Regions from separate parts of the Salicibibacter cibi genome, predicted to be linked through region 3. Evidence: predicted binding sites of a transcription regulator. Region 3 holds the regulator's gene; each other region holds the start of a gene.

Region 1 (5,280 bases), 950 kb from region 3:
AAGGAGTGTTCAACGTTGCGTACTGATTTGTATCCTTCACGGGTAGGGAAGAATGCAGAAATAATGAAGCGAACAGATCCAGTGATTCATAATCGGGGAAAAATGGATGGTCCGTTAACGTCGAAGCAGCTTGATTCTTACGAGGACAATGGCTACCTGATGCTCGATGACGTGTTTAGCGACGAAGAAGTTAGCATCATGTCTGAACACCTTAATGACACATTAGCGGCACAAAGAGGGCAAAAATCGGAGACTGTCGTCCTTGAACCTGAAGGGGATGAAGTGCGTTCGATATTTGAAGTCCACAAACATAACGATTTTTTCAGCCGGCTTGCTGCAAATGAACACCTCGTCAAAGCAGCGCAGCAATTGCTCGGAAGTGACGTCTACATCACGCAGTCCCGCATTAACTTTAAACCCGGCTTTAGCGGCAAGGAATTTTATTGGCACTCTGATTTTGAAACGTGGCACGTAGAAGACGGCATGCCTAACCCGCGCGCGGTCAGTTGTTCGATCATTTTGACCGACAATTACGAATACAACGGTCCGCTCATGCTGATTCCGGGATCCCATCAATGGTATGTGTCATGTCCGGGAGAGACGCCGGACGCAAATTACGAACAGTCCCTTCAAAAACAAGAGCTCGGTGTTCCTGATCCGGAAAGTTTAAACAAATTATTTGAAAAAGCAGGAAAACAAATCGATCGTGCGACCGGAAAAGCCGGTATGGTACTGTTCTTCGAAAGCAATACGATGCATGGTTCCAGCGGCAATATTTCACCTTTGCCGAGAAGCAACGCTTTTTTTGTCTACAATTCGCTTGAAAATCAACTAGAGGAACCGTTTGGAAATGCAAAACCGAGACCTGAGTTTCTCGCTAATCGCGATCAGATTAAACCGATTCAGCCGCGATCGACGTTTAAAGAAAAAGCAGGATTGAAATAAATCTATACGCTCGTTTGCACGTGTGTGCAAGCGGGCGTTTTTATTGTTTTTAACCCAAAAAAGAAATAGGTGTAATCATGATCGATAGTAACAGCTACGGAAAAACACGACGCTTTCCGTGTGCCCCAAGCTCAGCCTCCTCATAGAAAAACTTGGCTTCCACCAAGTTCTAGTGGTACTCCCTTAACAAAGTTAAACATTTTTAAAGTGGAAGAAAGAAATTCGCTTTTTTCTGCGGGGTCTTCTCACTGCGCTTTCCCACAGGAGTCTTCGTGTTTTTCCTCCGCTGGCTAGTGCAAGTGGCTGTCTCATGGCGTCCGAACGAGCGATTGGCTTTTGTTTTCGGTCGCCATGACCATTTCATGAAAACCGGGAGTCCTGCTTCGAAGGAAGATATTCGGTCATTGACGAGAGTATTTGATACCTTGACTCGGGCAGTGACAGTTTATCCGGTCGATAGCCCTGGTGTGAAGTCCCAATCAGGCCTTCCGGTAGTCGGTGTGATCACTTATTTCAGCCTTTCTGCACTAGTGTTATTATCATCATTTACTGAAAACAACTATAGATTTTGGTGAAAGACCAAAAAAAAATTAAACAAAACACTTGAAAGTCAAAGAAAGTCAAACTATAATAGAAGTATGCAAAGGTCAAATATAGTCAAAGTCAATTCAAAGACAAACGTATACAAACAACCAAAAAGAAAACAGAACAAGGAGGAAGCAGATCGATGAGATGTGATCATTGCCAACAAAACGAAGCGCGAATTCAGATGAGAATCAATGTAAACGGAAATCAACAGCAGATGAATCTATGCAAGCAGTGCTACCGCGACATTCGCAATCACATGCGCCAGCCTACCGGCATGAGCGGCCAATCGCAATTTGATCAAATGATGAACGCGATGGGCGGCAACCAACAGGGGCAACAATATACGAATGCCCAAACGCAGCAAGGCGCCGGTCAAGGTGGCGGCTTACTCGACGAACTGGGGAGAAACCTTTCCCACAGTGCCAACAATGGTGAAATAGATCCGATTATCGGCCGGGATCAAGAAGTGGAACGCGTCATTGAAACGCTAAACCGCCGAAACAAAAACAACCCGGTGTTGATCGGTGAAGCAGGTGTCGGGAAGACTGCGATCGCAGAAGGCTTGGCCCTGCGTATCTTGCAAAACCAGGTTCCGAATAAGTTGAAAAATAAACAGATCTATTTGCTTGACGTTTCTTCGCTCGTCGCCAACACAGGTGTCCGCGGCCAATTTGAAGAACGAATGAAACAATTGCTTGCGGAACTGAAAGAGCGTGACGATGTCATTGTATTCGTCGATGAGGTGCACCAAATTGTCGGTGCCGGCTCCGCAGAAGGGTCAGCAGATGCCGGTAACATCATGAAGCCCGCACTTGCCCGCGGAGAAGTGCAATTGATTGGTGCCACAACGCTAGCAGAGTATCGAAAAATCGAAAAAGATGCTGCTCTTGAACGTCGTTTTCAACCGGTCATGGTTGATGAACCGTCGCTGGAAGATGCGAAGAAGATTCTCGCGGGCATCCAGCCGAACTATGAGAAGTTTCACGAAGTCACCTACACGCAAGATGCTATTGAAGCATCGGTTACCTTAGCCGATCGCTATATTCAAGACCGATTTTTGCCGGATAAAGCGATTGACCTTATGGACGAAGCCGGTTCGAAAGTGAACTTGCTCATCAGCGACTTGGATGATGGCGAAATCGCTAAACGTTTGGAAGAGATTAAGATTGAAAAAGAAGAGGCGACGAGCCAGGAAGATTATGAACGAGCGGCTAAGCTTCGCACCGAAGAATTGCAATTACAAGAGAAACAGCAGGAAGCAAAGTCGGAATACAAACATGAGTCCGTCGTAGATGTTGCCCGCATTCAAGCGCTCGTAGAAGTCAAGACAGGCATTCCGGTTCGCCGTCTTCAAGAAGACGAACAGAAAAAAATGCGCGATTTGCCGGAGCGCTTGAACAGTCAAGTGATCGGGCAAGAAACAGCCGTTGAAAAAGTAGCGAAATCCATTCGCCGTAATCGCGCCGGCCTTCGCCGAGGAACACGACCGATTGGTTCATTCTTGTTCATCGGACCAACAGGAGTCGGGAAAACCGAACTCTCCAAAACATTGGCTGAAGAAATGTTCGGTGACCGTGAAGCGATGATCCGTTTGGACATGAGTGAGTATATGGAAAAACACTCCATATCCAAACTCATTGGTTCCCCACCCGGATATGTCGGACACGATGATGCCGGTCAATTGACAGAACAAGTGCGCCGCAAGCCATACAGTATTATTTTGCTGGATGAAATTGAAAAGGCTCATCCGGATGTGCAGCACATGTTCTTGCAGATCATGGAAGATGGCCGACTCACGGATAGCCAAGGCCGTACGGTAAGCTTTAAAGACACGGTTCTCATCATGACGTCCAACGCTGGAAGCGCGTTGAAAAAAGTGACGGTAGGCTTTGGCGCCGATGAGGAAGAGTCCAACGTTATGGAAGGGTTGACCGATTACTTCAAACCAGAATTTCTCAACCGTTTCGACGGGATCGTCCGTTTCAATGAATTGTCTCGCGAGCACCTTGTAACGATCGTCGATCTTATGCTCGAGGATCTAAAAGACGCTGCGGCCGAACAAGGACTTACCATTGAAGTAACGAGAGATGCCAAACAAAAAATGGCAGAACTCGGTTACGATCCGACCTTCGGTGCACGACCGCTCCGCCGTGTCATCGAGGAATACGTCGAAGACGGAATCGCCGATGTCCTGTTGGTAAATGAAGAAGTGAAAAATATTGCGGTAAACGTACGAGATGAAAAACTGAATGTGACAACGAAATAAGGAAAGCAGCCCGAAGGGGCTGTTTTTTTTATGGACCTCTGCTTGCAATTGTTTGGGAGCCATGAATCTACAAAATCTCGCATATTATGGCGTCATCGGGTAATGATGACGCCATAAAACAACTCAATTTATACATTTAATGGCGTCTATTGGCAACAATGATACCATAAATGGTTCAACGCTTGATTATGATGGCATCAACCAAGTACTTTATGGATTCGGAGATTATTTTTAAAACAAAAAATAGGCTCTTTGGTTTTTCGGTCATTATGAAGCACTCGGATCGTGAATGGGGGTAAACTGACACGTTTCGATCGCCATGAAGGGGCTATATTATTGTAGAATATATGAAGCAGTCATTGCACGTTTAAGAAAATCCCCTTGGCACCGTTAGAGCCAAGGGGATTCGTTTTAAAACCTATTGCTATTCAATCGGTCCGTCCGTAATCGCACCTTTCGATGCAGATGACACGAGGCGGGCATATTTGGCAAGAACGCCGGATGTAAAGCGAAGTTCCGGTGCCGTCCAATCGTTGGCGCGGGCTTTCATCTCCGCTTCATCGATATCGACGGCCAAAAGCTGCTCGTCGCTATCGATCGTAACCGTGTCGCCTTCTTGCAAATAGGCGAGCGGTCCGCCGACTTGCGCTTCCGGTGCAACATGTCCGATCACAAACCCGTGGGAACCGCCGGAAAAGCGGCCATCAGTAAGCAAGGCCACATCTCCGCCGAGACCTTTGCCGACAAGCATAGCCGTGACCGAGAGCATTTCCGGCATGCCTGGCCCGCCTTTAGGCCCGATGTAGCGGATGACGAGAACGTCACCTTTTTTAATCTTATCATTCATGATCGCTTGTGTGGCGCTCTCTTCACTATCGAAAACCCGTGCCGGACCGCTGAAACGACTGATATCTTGGCCGGACATTTTCGCTACAGCACCTTCGGGAGCAAGATTCCCCCGCAAAACGACGAGCGGACCGTTTTCCTTTTTCGGATTAGAGAATGGTAAGATCACTTCTTGTCCTTCATGGAGATCTTCCGCTTCTTGCAAGTTCTCCCTTAACGTTTTGCCGGTGACGGTTAATGCATCGCCGTGAAGCAATCCTTCTTCAAGAAGCAGCTTCATTACCGCGGGGACACCGCCAACGTTGTTCAAATCTTGCATAACGTATTTGCCGCTCGGTTTCAAATCGGCAAGGTGTGGGACACGTTCACGAATGGCTTCAAAATCATCTAGCGTCAGCTCCACATCTGCGGCGTTTGCCATCGCCGTCAAATGCAAGAATGCATTGGTAGAACCGCCCAATGCCATCACGACGGTGATCGCGTTTTCGAACGCTTCTTTTGTCATGATGTCGCGCGGGTAGATGCCTTTTTGCAACATTTCATGGACCAATGCGCCGGCACGTTCACATTCCTCTTCTTTTGCTCCTGCAATCGCAGGTGTTGAGGACGAACCTGGCAAACTCATGCCCATTGCT
Region 2 (5,280 bases), 420 kb from region 3:
AATAAACATAAAGGGGAAATGTTGGAACATTCACCTGAAGGCAGGCTATTTTGGGAAAAAGAAACGAACGTTCTTTCTTTGCCAATGGCCTTGGGTGATCAAGATTTATTCAAACATCTTTTGGGAAAACAAGGAATGTTGTTCAGCACATTTTATTACACACCTGATTACGAGTTGCTCGACGCAAAGCTCGAAACAGTGTGAACGGAGAGATGTTGGTGTGGAAGATGATATCCAGATCGTTGTGATTACCGGAATGTCGGGAGCGGGAAAAACGGTTACCGTGCAAAGCCTTGAAGATCTCGGTTTTTTTTGCATCGATAATTTGCCGCCGGCGTTGATTCCGAAATTATTGGATCTCGTGGAAGGCGGGTCGATGAACCGTGTCGCGCTTGTCATGGATTTACGGGGCCGGGAATTTTTTGAACAAGTGTTTTCGGCGGTAAGCATGCTTGGAGATAAGCCGAATTTGCACACGCACATTTTATTTCTCGATGCAGAGGACAGCAAACTTGTGCAGCGATTTAAAGAAACTAGGCGTTCGCACCCCCTTGCTCCGTCCGGCCCGCTGTTAGACGGCATCAAAGAAGAACGGCAAATACTGGATGAGATCAAGGGAAGGGCACGTTACCATATTGATACGACAACGCTTACCCCTCGAGAGTTACGCTCGGAAATTAACAAATTGTTCACTGCTCCCGAGGAGTTGACCTTTAACGTACATTTTATGTCCTTTGGGTTTAAACGCGGGATTCCGATTGATGCCGATCTTGTTTTTGATGTCCGATTTTTGCCGAATCCTCATTATATTGAACGGATGCGCCCGTTAACAGGGATGGATTCGGACGTTGCCGAATATGTCATGAAGTGGGCGGATACAAAGGAATTTCTCGTGAAGCTGGAAGACATGCTAACCTTTCTGTTGCCTTTGTATAAACAAGAGGGAAAAAGCCAAGTAATCATCGCGATTGGTTGTACGGGCGGGAATCACCGTTCCGTTACGCTTGTGGAACATCTTGCTGATGTTTATTCTAAGAATTACCTAGTGTATAAGAGCCATCGCGAACATAAGGACAGGGGAGAAACAATCGAGTGACGAATGGAAAGAAAATAGTTGTTATCGGAGGCGGTACGGGATTGTCCGTTTTACTGCGAGGGTTAAAAACCTACCCCGTTGATCTATCGGCAATCGTTACCGTAGCTGATGATGGAGGAAGTTCCGGACGGTTACGCAAGGAGTTAAATGTCCCGCCGCCCGGGGATGTTCGAAATGTGCTCGTGGCATTGGCGGAAGTTGAACCATTAATTGAACGTTTATTTCAGCATCGCTTCGAAAATGGGGAAGGGCTTACCGGGCATTCGCTCGGCAACTTGCTGATCGCAGGTATGACGTCTATCACAGGTGATTTTGCCCGCGGCATTAGCGAACTCAGTGCTGTGCTCAACGTACGCGGTACGGTGTTACCTGCGTCCAATGATAGCATTGAACTTGTGGCGAAAATGACCGATGGCAGTGTCGTTCGGGGAGAGTCCAATATTCCGAAGGCAGGGAAAAAAATCGATGAAATGTTCCTTGATCCAGCCTTTCCCGAGGCATTGCCGGCGAGCATTCAGGCGATTCGACAAGCAGATAAAATTATTATGGGACCGGGGAGTTTATATACCAGTGTGTTGCCTAATTTGCTCGTTCCCGGCATTGCGGAAGAAATAAACCGGTCGTCAGCGGATAAAATCTATATTTGCAATGTCATGACGCAAAGCGGGGAAACGGATGAATTTACTGCTTCCGATCATATTAAGGCGCTTTATGCCCATATCGGGAAATCGATGATTGAGCAAATTTTTGTCCATGACGGAAACATTTCACCGGAAATGATCGAACGATATGCCGAGGAAGGTTCGGAGGCTGTGATTTGTGATGAAGACCATTTAAAAGCGCTGGGTTTGCATGCGATCCAAGATGATTTCATCCAAACAGACGGCTCGGTGTTGCGTCATAATGCGGAAAAAATTGCCCGGATGATTCTCGAAGGTTAAGGAAGTTTGATCAAAAAGGTGGTGAATGTGGCTTGTCTTCGTTTGCGGCAATGACGAAAAAAGAACTCACACAGATCCGTGCAGATGATTGCTGTGTAAAAGCGGAACTTTCCGCACTTATCCAAATGACCGGTGCTCTTAATATTTCGGAATCGCGTACGACTTTGGATATAACGACCGAGAACGCGGCGATTGCACGAAGGTTTTATACGCTTCTGAAGCAACGGTATGAACACATGAAGGCCGAACTCGTCGTTCGTAAAAAAATGCGATTAAGGAAAAACAATATTTACATCGTTCGCGTGTACCGTTTTGTGGAAGAAATTTTAGCTGATACAAACGTGACGGCCAACGGGCATACGTTTGCGCAGTCGATTTCAGAACATACATTTGAGAATCATTGTTGCAAAAGAGCGTATTTACGGGGAGCCTTTCTCGCAGGTGGGTCCATTAATCATCCGGAGACATCATCCTATCATTTGGAGTTGTTTTCTTATTATAAAGAACACAATCAATCGCTCTTGGCGTTAATGTTGGAATTTGATCTGGATGCCCGTGTACTGGAGAGAAAAAAAGGGTATATTGTTTATATTAAGGAAAGCGAGAAGATCACCGAGTTTCTCAATATTATCGGTGCTCATCAAGCACTGCTCTATTTTGAAGATGTTCGGATTGTGAAGGATATGCGTAACTCTGTCAATCGACTCGTAAACTGTGAGACAGCAAATTTGAACAAAACGGTAGGAGCTGCCTTGCGGCAAGTGGAAAATATAGAGCTTGTCACGCGAGAGATCGGTTTGGAAAGCTTGCCTTCCAAAGTGCGTGAAATGGCCGAACTTCGTGTGAAGCATCAGGATGTCACCTTGAAGGAATTGGGTGAAATGGCAGAGAGCGGGAAGGTGAGCAAATCCGGGGTCAATCACCGGTTGCGAAAAATCGACGAACTGGCTGAACGAATTCGTAATCGCGAATCGTTGCCACAAGGATGATAAACAGCAGAAAGGATGGGTCGCGATGGTCGAGCGTGACGTGGTAGTGAATTTAAAAATGGGCTTGCAGGCGCGACCGGCCGCCCTATTCGTGCAGGAAGCCAATCGCTTTCATGCGGATATCAACCTTATCAAAGGGACACATGAGACCAACGCCAAAAGTATTATGGGAGTAATGAGTCTTGCCGTCCGCAATGGGACAACGATTCGCATAGCTGCTGATGGCGGCGATGAAGAAGAAGCAGTAAAAGCGCTTGGGCAATTTGTAAGCGAGGAATGAAAAAAACCACGCAGGTCGCGTGGTTTTTTAGGTGGGGAAGGATCGGTTATTTTTCTGTGCTTTCATTCTTCTCGAAGATTCGATCGATGAGCCCATACTCTTTTGCTTCTGGTGCAGTCATGAAGTTATCCCGGTCGGTGTCCCGTTGGATTACTTCGAGCGGCTGGCCTGTTCGCTCGGCGAAGATATTGTTCAATTTTTCCCGCATTTCCAGAATACGACGCGCATGAATTTCAATATCGGATGCCTGCCCTTGTGTTCCTCCAAGCGGTTGGTGGATCATAATTTCACTGTTCGGGAGGGCGAAACGTTGGCCTATTTCTCCTGCATTGAGCAAGAAAGCGCCCATAGAAGCAGCCATGCCGATGCAAATAGTCGAAACCTTAGGTGTAATATATTGCATCGTATCATAAATGGCCATGCCGGCGGAAATGGAACCTCCGGGGCTGTTAATATAAAGGGAGATGTCCTTGTCCGGATCCTCCGCTTGGAGGAAAAGCAATTGGGCTACGATTGTATTGGCCACATTGTCATCGATCCCTGATCCGAGCATGACGATACGGTCTTTTAACAGACGTGAATAAATGTCATAAGCCCGCTCCCCGCGGTTTGTTTGTTCAATAACTGTTGGTATTAGATGCATAAATCTAATCCTCCTTCATTTCGTTTGCAATATGGGGTTACTGCTTATATCATACCCTATTGGTCAATAAAGGTCAAATACATTGCATTTATTCATCACCCATTACTATGTTTACCTTTTTTCGTAAACTTCAAACCGTTTTTTCCTGATATGGATCGGTATTAGAAGGGAATATCCGCGAGAAACAGGAGAATGCAATTTTAAATCGATATTAGAATGAATGACACACTACCCTAGCTTCTGGATGTTAAATGCGATATAATTACATTAGAAAAACTTGACTTATCGTCAAGGATGGCGAAGGTCAAAGTATTACTTATACTATCATTCGAAGAATTAATACATTCTGATAGTGTAAAATGAAATTGTAACATTCGCGGAGGGGGATTCCATGTTTGGCCAAGAACGCTTAGAGCAAACGGAACGGTATGCCCGGGAGCAGGAACTGACGGCGAATGAAGCAGCTACTGAACTCGAAAAGCTGGCCGAAGCCTTAAGAACCACCGGTTCATTTGATTTCTTGCAGGATGATCGCACGTATGTGCAAGCTCATATCCCTTCTTATATAACGATGAATAGCGAGTATGTGCAAAAGAAGCAAACGCACACCGTCCGTCTAACTTTTTCATGGTTGGAACAGAAATAATTTTGTGCTATCTTCATAGAAAGCGCTTACAAAACTAGGGGGCGCACCATGAATCTTGAAATGGGACTTATTCAACAACAAACGATGAAACTCGTGATGACCCAGCAATTGCGACAGGCCATTTCTTTGTTGCAATACTCTACATTGGAATTATCTGAATATATAGAAGAACAAGCGTTGGAAAATCCATTGCTGGATGTCAATGAGGCGGATAGGGACGAAGGGATCCGGGATAGCCCGGTGTTATGGAACGATCGTGAGGAAAGCAGCGGGGAGCAGGGGAAAGAACCTTTCATTGATCGTTTGGGAAATGCCCGTCAAGGGTTAACGGTTCATCTCATTGATCAACTTCGAATGCTTGATTGTGAGGGGGAAACAAAGGAACACCTGAAATATTTTATCCATAATTTAGATGAAAACGGTTATTTAGTTGTGAATGAAAAAGAAGCGTCAATTGAACTCGGCATCACCCCCGACCGTTTCCATGAATTATGTGCGCTTTTGCAAAACTTTGATCCCGTTGGCGTGGGGGCGCGATCTTTATCGGAATGCCTGTTGTTGCAGTTGCAAGCGCTTCCTGAGGAGCATCCGATTGTTGAAACGATTGTTGCCCATTATTTGCAAGCGTTCGCAGAGAAAAAATGGAAATGGTTGGCGGAAGAAATGCAAATTACCCTTGAAGAAA
Region 3 (5,280 bases):
CTGGGGATAACAGGCTAATCTCCCCCAAGAGTCCACATCGACGGGGAGGTTTGGCACCTCGATGTCGGCTCATCGCATCCTGGGGCTGAAGTCGGTCCCAAGGGTTGGGCTGTTCGCCCATTAAAGCGGTACGCGAGCTGGGTTCAGAACGTCGTGAGACAGTTCGGTCCCTATCCGTCGCGGGCGCAGGAAATTTGAGAGGAGCTGTCCTTAGTACGAGAGGACCGGGATGGACACACCGCTGGTGTACCAGTTGTTCCGCCAGGAGCATCGCTGGGTAGCTACGTGTGGATCGGATAAGTGCTGAAAGCATCTAAGCACGAAGCCGACCTCAAGATGAGATTTCCCGTGAGACCCCTTAAAGACGATAAGGTAGATAGGTCTGAGGTGGACGCGTGGCGACACGTGAAGCTGACAGATACTAATCGGTCCAATGGTTTATCCACGAATGGGTCATGCACATCCGGCATTCATGCATAAGCGTTATTCAGTTTTGGGAGAATGTCTCCCACGGTCAGGTGGCGATAGCGAAGAGGCCCCACCCGTTCCCATGCCGAACACGGAAGTTAAGCTCTTCAGCGCCGATGGTAATCGGGCGGTAACGCCCCGTGAGCGTAGGACGTCGCCTGGCGAAATTTGTGGAGGGTTAGCTCAGTTGGGAGAGCATCTGCCTTACAAGCAGGAGGTCGGCGGTTCGAGCCCGTCACCCTCCACCATTTTGCCGGTCTAGCTCAATTGGCAGAGCAACTGACTTGTAATCAGTAGGTTGGGGGTTCAATTCCTCTGGCCGGCACCATTTTACATAACATAATGAGCCATTAGCTCAGCTGGCAGAGCATCTGACTTTTAATCAGAGGGTCGGAGGTTCGAATCCTCCATGGCTCACCATTTTAGCGGGAGTAGTTCAGCGGTAGAACACCACCTTGCCAAGGTGGGGGTCGCGAGTTCGAATCTCGTCTTCCGCTCCATAGGCGCCCGTAGCTCAATTGGACAGAGCGTCTGACTACGGATCAGAAGGTTAGGGGTTCGACTCCTCTCGGGCGCGCCATTATTCATAACGGGAAGTAGCTCAGCTTGGCAGAGCACTTGGTTTGGGACCAAGGGGTCGCAGGTTCAAATCCTGTCTTCCCGACCATGATTTTAGGATTAGGGGCCTTAGCTCAGCCGGGAGAGCGCCTGCTTTGCACGCAGGAGGTCAGCGGTTCGATCCCGCTAGGCTCCACCATCAATTGCCCATTGAAAACTGAATGAAAGCCAAGCGAACGAATGAAGAAATGAAGCCAGCGCTTCCGGCACCCCCCGTGTGGGAAGCGGAACTACTTTTATGGAGAGTTTGATCCTGGCTCAGGACGAACGCTGGCGGCGTGCCTAATACATGCAAGTCGAACGGGCCCCCGAAGGTGCTTGCACCTTCGGGAGGCCAGTGGCGGACGGGTGAGTACCACGTGGGCAACCTGCCGTTGAGCTGGGGATAACACCGGGAAACCGGTGCTAATACCGAATAAGTCCTTTTTCGCACCTGCGAAGGAGGAGAAAGGCGGTCTTTAGGAAGGCCGTCGCTCAACGAGGGGCCCGCGGCGCATTAGCTAGTTGGTGGGATAAGGGCTTACCAAGGCGACGATGCGTAGCCGACCTGAGAGGGTGATCGGCCACACTGGGACTGAGACACGGCCCAGACTCCTGCGGGAGGCAGCAGTAGGGAATCATCCGCAATGGGCGCAAGCCTGACGGTGCAACGCCGCGTGAGTGAGGAAGGTTTTCGGATCGTAAAGCTCTGTTGTGAGGGAAGAACAGCTTTTGGAGGAAATGCCGAGAGTATGCCGGTACCTCACCAGAAAGCCACGGCTAACTACGTGCCAGCAGCCGCGGTAATACGTAGGTGGCAAGCGTTGTCCGGAATTATTGGGCGTAAAGGGCACGCAGGCGGTGAGGCAAGTCTGATGTGAAAGGCCGGCGCTTAACGCCGGAATGGCATTGGAAACTGCCTGACTTGAGGACAGAAGAGGAGAGTGGAATTCCACGTGTAGCGGTGAAATGCGTAGAGATGTGGAGGAACACCAGTGGCGAAGGCGACTCTCTGGTCTGTACCTGACGCTGAGGTGCGAAAGCGTGGGGAGCGAACAGGATTAGATACCCTGGTAGTCCACGCCGTAAACGATGAGTGCTAGGTGTTAGGGGTTTCGATACCCGTAGTGCCGAAGCAAACGCAATAAGCACTCCGCCTGGGGAGTACGACCGCAAGGTTGAAACTCAAAGGAATTGACGGGGGCCCGCACAAGCGGTGGAGCATGTGGTTTAATTCGAAGCAACGCGAAGGACCTTACCAGGCCTTGACATCCTCTGATCGCCTTGGAGACAAGGTTTCCCTTTTGGGCAGAGAGACAGGTGGTGCATGGTTGTCGTCAGCTCGTGTCGTGAGATGTTGGGTTAAGTCCCGTAACGAGCGCAACCCTTGAATGTCGTTGCCAGCATTAAGTTGGGCACTCGACATTGACTGCCGGTGACAAACCGGAGGAAGGCGGGGATGACGTCAAATCATCATGCCCCTTATGGCCTGGGCGACACACGTGCTACAATGGACGGTACAACGGGCAGCGAAGCCGCGAGGTGGAGCGAATCCCCGGAAAAGCCGTTCTCAGTTCGGATTGCAGGCTGCAACCCGCCTGCATGAAGCTGGAATCGCTAGTAATCGCGGATCAGCATGCCGCGGTGAATACGTTCCCGGGCCTTGTACACACCGCCCGTCACACCACGAGAGCCGGCAACACCCGAAGTCGGTGAGCGAACCTTAGGGACGCAGCCGCCGAAGGTGGGGCTGGTGATTGGGGTGAAGTCGTAACAAGGTATCCCTACCGGAAGGTGGGGATGGATCACCTCCTTTCTAAGGAGCTATACCGGTCCCTCGGTGAAGGGATCGGAGGCAAACGCTTGGGCTTTCATTCAGTTTTGAGCGGGCAATTTGCAACTGATATTCCTACATATTTTCACAGATGGGCCTGTAGCTCAGTTGGTGAGAGCGCACGCCTGATAAGCGTGAGGTCGGTGGTTCGAGTCCACTCAGGCCCACCATCTGATTTTAATAAATGGGGCCTTAGCTCAGCCGGGAGAGCGCCTGCTTTGCACGCAGGAGGTCAGCGGTTCGATCCCGCTAGGCTCCACCATAAGCGATAAACACAGACGGCACTGCGGTCTGTTTTTTTATGTGATTAAATGGATGTGTAGTTTTTGGAAACTTGGTCTGCTCTCACTTCTCTCCGCCTCTTTTATCCTTATCGGAAATATAATCCTTTTTTATGGCATGAATGCTTTTATTTCAGGCTATCCTGTTACCGTGGATGGCTTTTTTTAATCGGCAAGTGGGCAAGTGCCGACTTGAAAATGCAATGAATTTGTATTATATTAAAGTCAAAGATAGTCAAGGTCAGGGGGTGGGTATGATGGGGAATAACATTTCTGATGTCATTGAACATTATATAAAATCGATTTTGACCAAAGAAGAACAGAATTTAATAGAAATAAAAAGAAGTGAACTTGCCAAGCACTTTGAATGTGTACCTTCGCAAATTAACTATGTGATTCGCACCAGATTTACAGTAGAGAAGGGCTATGTTGTTGAAAGTAAACGTGGCGGCGGTGGTTATATTCGGATTACAAAAGTACGGCATGCAGATCATCAGGAATTGTGTGACCAATTAATTGATCACATTGGGAAGGCCATTGATCAAAGGATGGGAAAAAGCATTGTTCTTCGATTATTGGAAGAGGGGGCTATTAGCAAGCGAGAAGGGAATATGATGCTTGCGGCGATCGAACGGGAGGTCATCTCTCTTCCGGTTCCTGCTCACCGCGATATGATCCGGGCGAATGTTTTGAAAGCAATGCTTTCGAGTTTGAAGTATAAGATTTAACTTAGAGGGGAAGTGGGTTCGTGCAGTGCCAGGAATGTAATCAACGCCAGGCAACCCTGCATTTCACGAAGATTGTTAATGCGGAAAAAACAGAGATGCATTTATGCGAAGTGTGTGCCAAGGAAAAAGGCGATGAATTCCCGGGTTCAAATAGTTACTCCATTCATGACCTCCTGTCTGGTTTATTGAATGTAGACCCAAACACGAGTAATGGCGCAGGCTATTCCCAGAAGGTGCAAAAAGAATTTGCCTTGCAATGTCCAAAGTGCGGGATGAATTACAAAGATTTTATAAACAATAGCCGCTTTGGTTGTTCTTATTGCTATCAAGCGTTTAGTGGCAAGCTTGACCCAATTCTTAAACGTGTGCATGGGGGAAATCATACACACACCGGAAAAATTCCGAAACGACAAGGCGGCAGGCTAAAGTTGCAAAGAGAAATATACTCATTAAAAACGAAAATGCAAGAGCATATCGATCGTGAGGAATTTGAGCACGCCGCTGAGGTTCGCGATAAAATTCGGGAGTTGCAAGAGACTAAGGAGAAGGAGGAGGGGCAGTAATGTCTTTGGAGCAATTTATCTCTCATGCAATCAGCCCGTGGATAAAAGATCCCGGTCCTGATGATGACATTGTTATGAGCACTCGCATTCGGCTAGCCAGAAACCTTGAAGATTTCCCCTTCCCTTCTTCTACTTCCCAAGATGCGGCGAGGGCACTCTATAAACATGTTTATGAGCGATTGTCCCAAACAAGCGAGGAAATGGTTGGGAAATTGATATGGTTGCCGATGGATGGACTTTCAAAAATTGAAAAAACCGTTCTTGTCGAAAAGCATTTAACGAGTCCGCAGCTTGCACAAGAATCTAAGCAAGGTGCTGTTGTATTGAATAACGATGAAACGATTAGTATGATGGTAAATGAGGAAGACCATTTAAGAATCCAATGTTTATCTCCCGGCTTTCAATTATCCGAAGGCTATAAATCTGCAGATAAGCTTGATGATTGGATTGAATCCCATGTAACCTATGCGTTTGATGAAAAAAAAGGATATTTAACGAGCTGTCCCACAAATGTGGGCACAGGTATGCGAGCTTCGGTTATGATGCATTTGCCAGCGCTTGTCACCACGCAACAATTAAATCGAATTTTGCCTGCCGTCAGTCAGTTGGGACTTGTTGTTAGAGGAATTTACGGGGAAGGCAGCGAAGCTAGAGGGAACCTGTTCCAAATCTCTAACCAGATGACGTTAGGCAAATCAGAAGAGGATATTATTGAGGAATTACGCGGCGTTGTGCTCCAACTGATCGAAAGGGAGCGAAACACCCGACAGGAGTTGCTTAAACACAGTCAATTACAGCTTACTGACCAG

Evidence for each region. Region 3 encodes CtsR, which represses protease genes until heat stress. Its sites were predicted from a motif close to ATGGTCAATAAAGGTCAAACA; they were not measured.
Region 1: HUG20_RS05425 (ATP-dependent Clp protease ATP-binding subunit) is a predicted target of CtsR. The motif match lies at 1,552-1,572, and genes of this name have one in related genera.
Region 2: clpP (ATP-dependent Clp endopeptidase proteolytic subunit ClpP) is a predicted target of CtsR. The motif match lies at 4,009-4,029, and genes of this name have one in related genera.

Annotation. Positions count from the first base shown of each region.
Region 1 is NZ_CP054706.1:1,079,676-1,084,955, forward strand. It holds gene thpD (ectoine hydroxylase) at 16-945, shown strand; gene HUG20_RS05420 (hypothetical protein) at 1,218-1,520, shown strand; gene HUG20_RS05425 (ATP-dependent Clp protease ATP-binding subunit) at 1,673-3,799, shown strand; gene ilvD (dihydroxy-acid dehydratase) at 4,224-5,280, opposite strand, start outside.
Region 2 is NZ_CP054706.1:3,519,674-3,524,953, reverse strand. It holds gene HUG20_RS17560 (NUDIX domain-containing protein) at 1-204, shown strand, start outside; gene rapZ (RNase adapter RapZ) at 257-1,096, shown strand; gene HUG20_RS17550 (gluconeogenesis factor YvcK family protein) at 1,093-2,037, shown strand; gene whiA (DNA-binding protein WhiA) at 2,088-3,026, shown strand; gene HUG20_RS17540 (HPr family phosphocarrier protein) at 3,052-3,306, shown strand; gene clpP (ATP-dependent Clp endopeptidase proteolytic subunit ClpP) at 3,353-3,949, opposite strand; gene HUG20_RS17530 (hypothetical protein) at 4,341-4,595, shown strand; gene rpoN (RNA polymerase factor sigma-54) at 4,644-5,280, shown strand, end outside.
Region 3 is NZ_CP054706.1:128,844-134,123, forward strand. It holds rRNA gene HUG20_RS00585 (23S ribosomal RNA) at 1-446, shown strand, start outside; rRNA gene rrf (5S ribosomal RNA) at 515-631, shown strand; tRNA gene HUG20_RS00595 (tRNA-Val) at 641-716, shown strand; tRNA gene HUG20_RS00600 (tRNA-Thr) at 721-796, shown strand; tRNA gene HUG20_RS00605 (tRNA-Lys) at 813-888, shown strand; tRNA gene HUG20_RS00610 (tRNA-Gly) at 894-968, shown strand; tRNA gene HUG20_RS00615 (tRNA-Arg) at 972-1,048, shown strand; tRNA gene HUG20_RS00620 (tRNA-Pro) at 1,059-1,135, shown strand; tRNA gene HUG20_RS00625 (tRNA-Ala) at 1,150-1,225, shown strand; rRNA gene HUG20_RS00630 (16S ribosomal RNA) at 1,322-2,881, shown strand; tRNA gene HUG20_RS00635 (tRNA-Ile) at 2,993-3,069, shown strand; tRNA gene HUG20_RS00640 (tRNA-Ala) at 3,086-3,161, shown strand; gene HUG20_RS00645 (CtsR family transcriptional regulator) at 3,438-3,908, shown strand; gene mcsA (protein-arginine kinase activator protein McsA) at 3,929-4,471, shown strand; gene mcsB (protein-arginine kinase McsB) at 4,471-5,280, shown strand, end outside.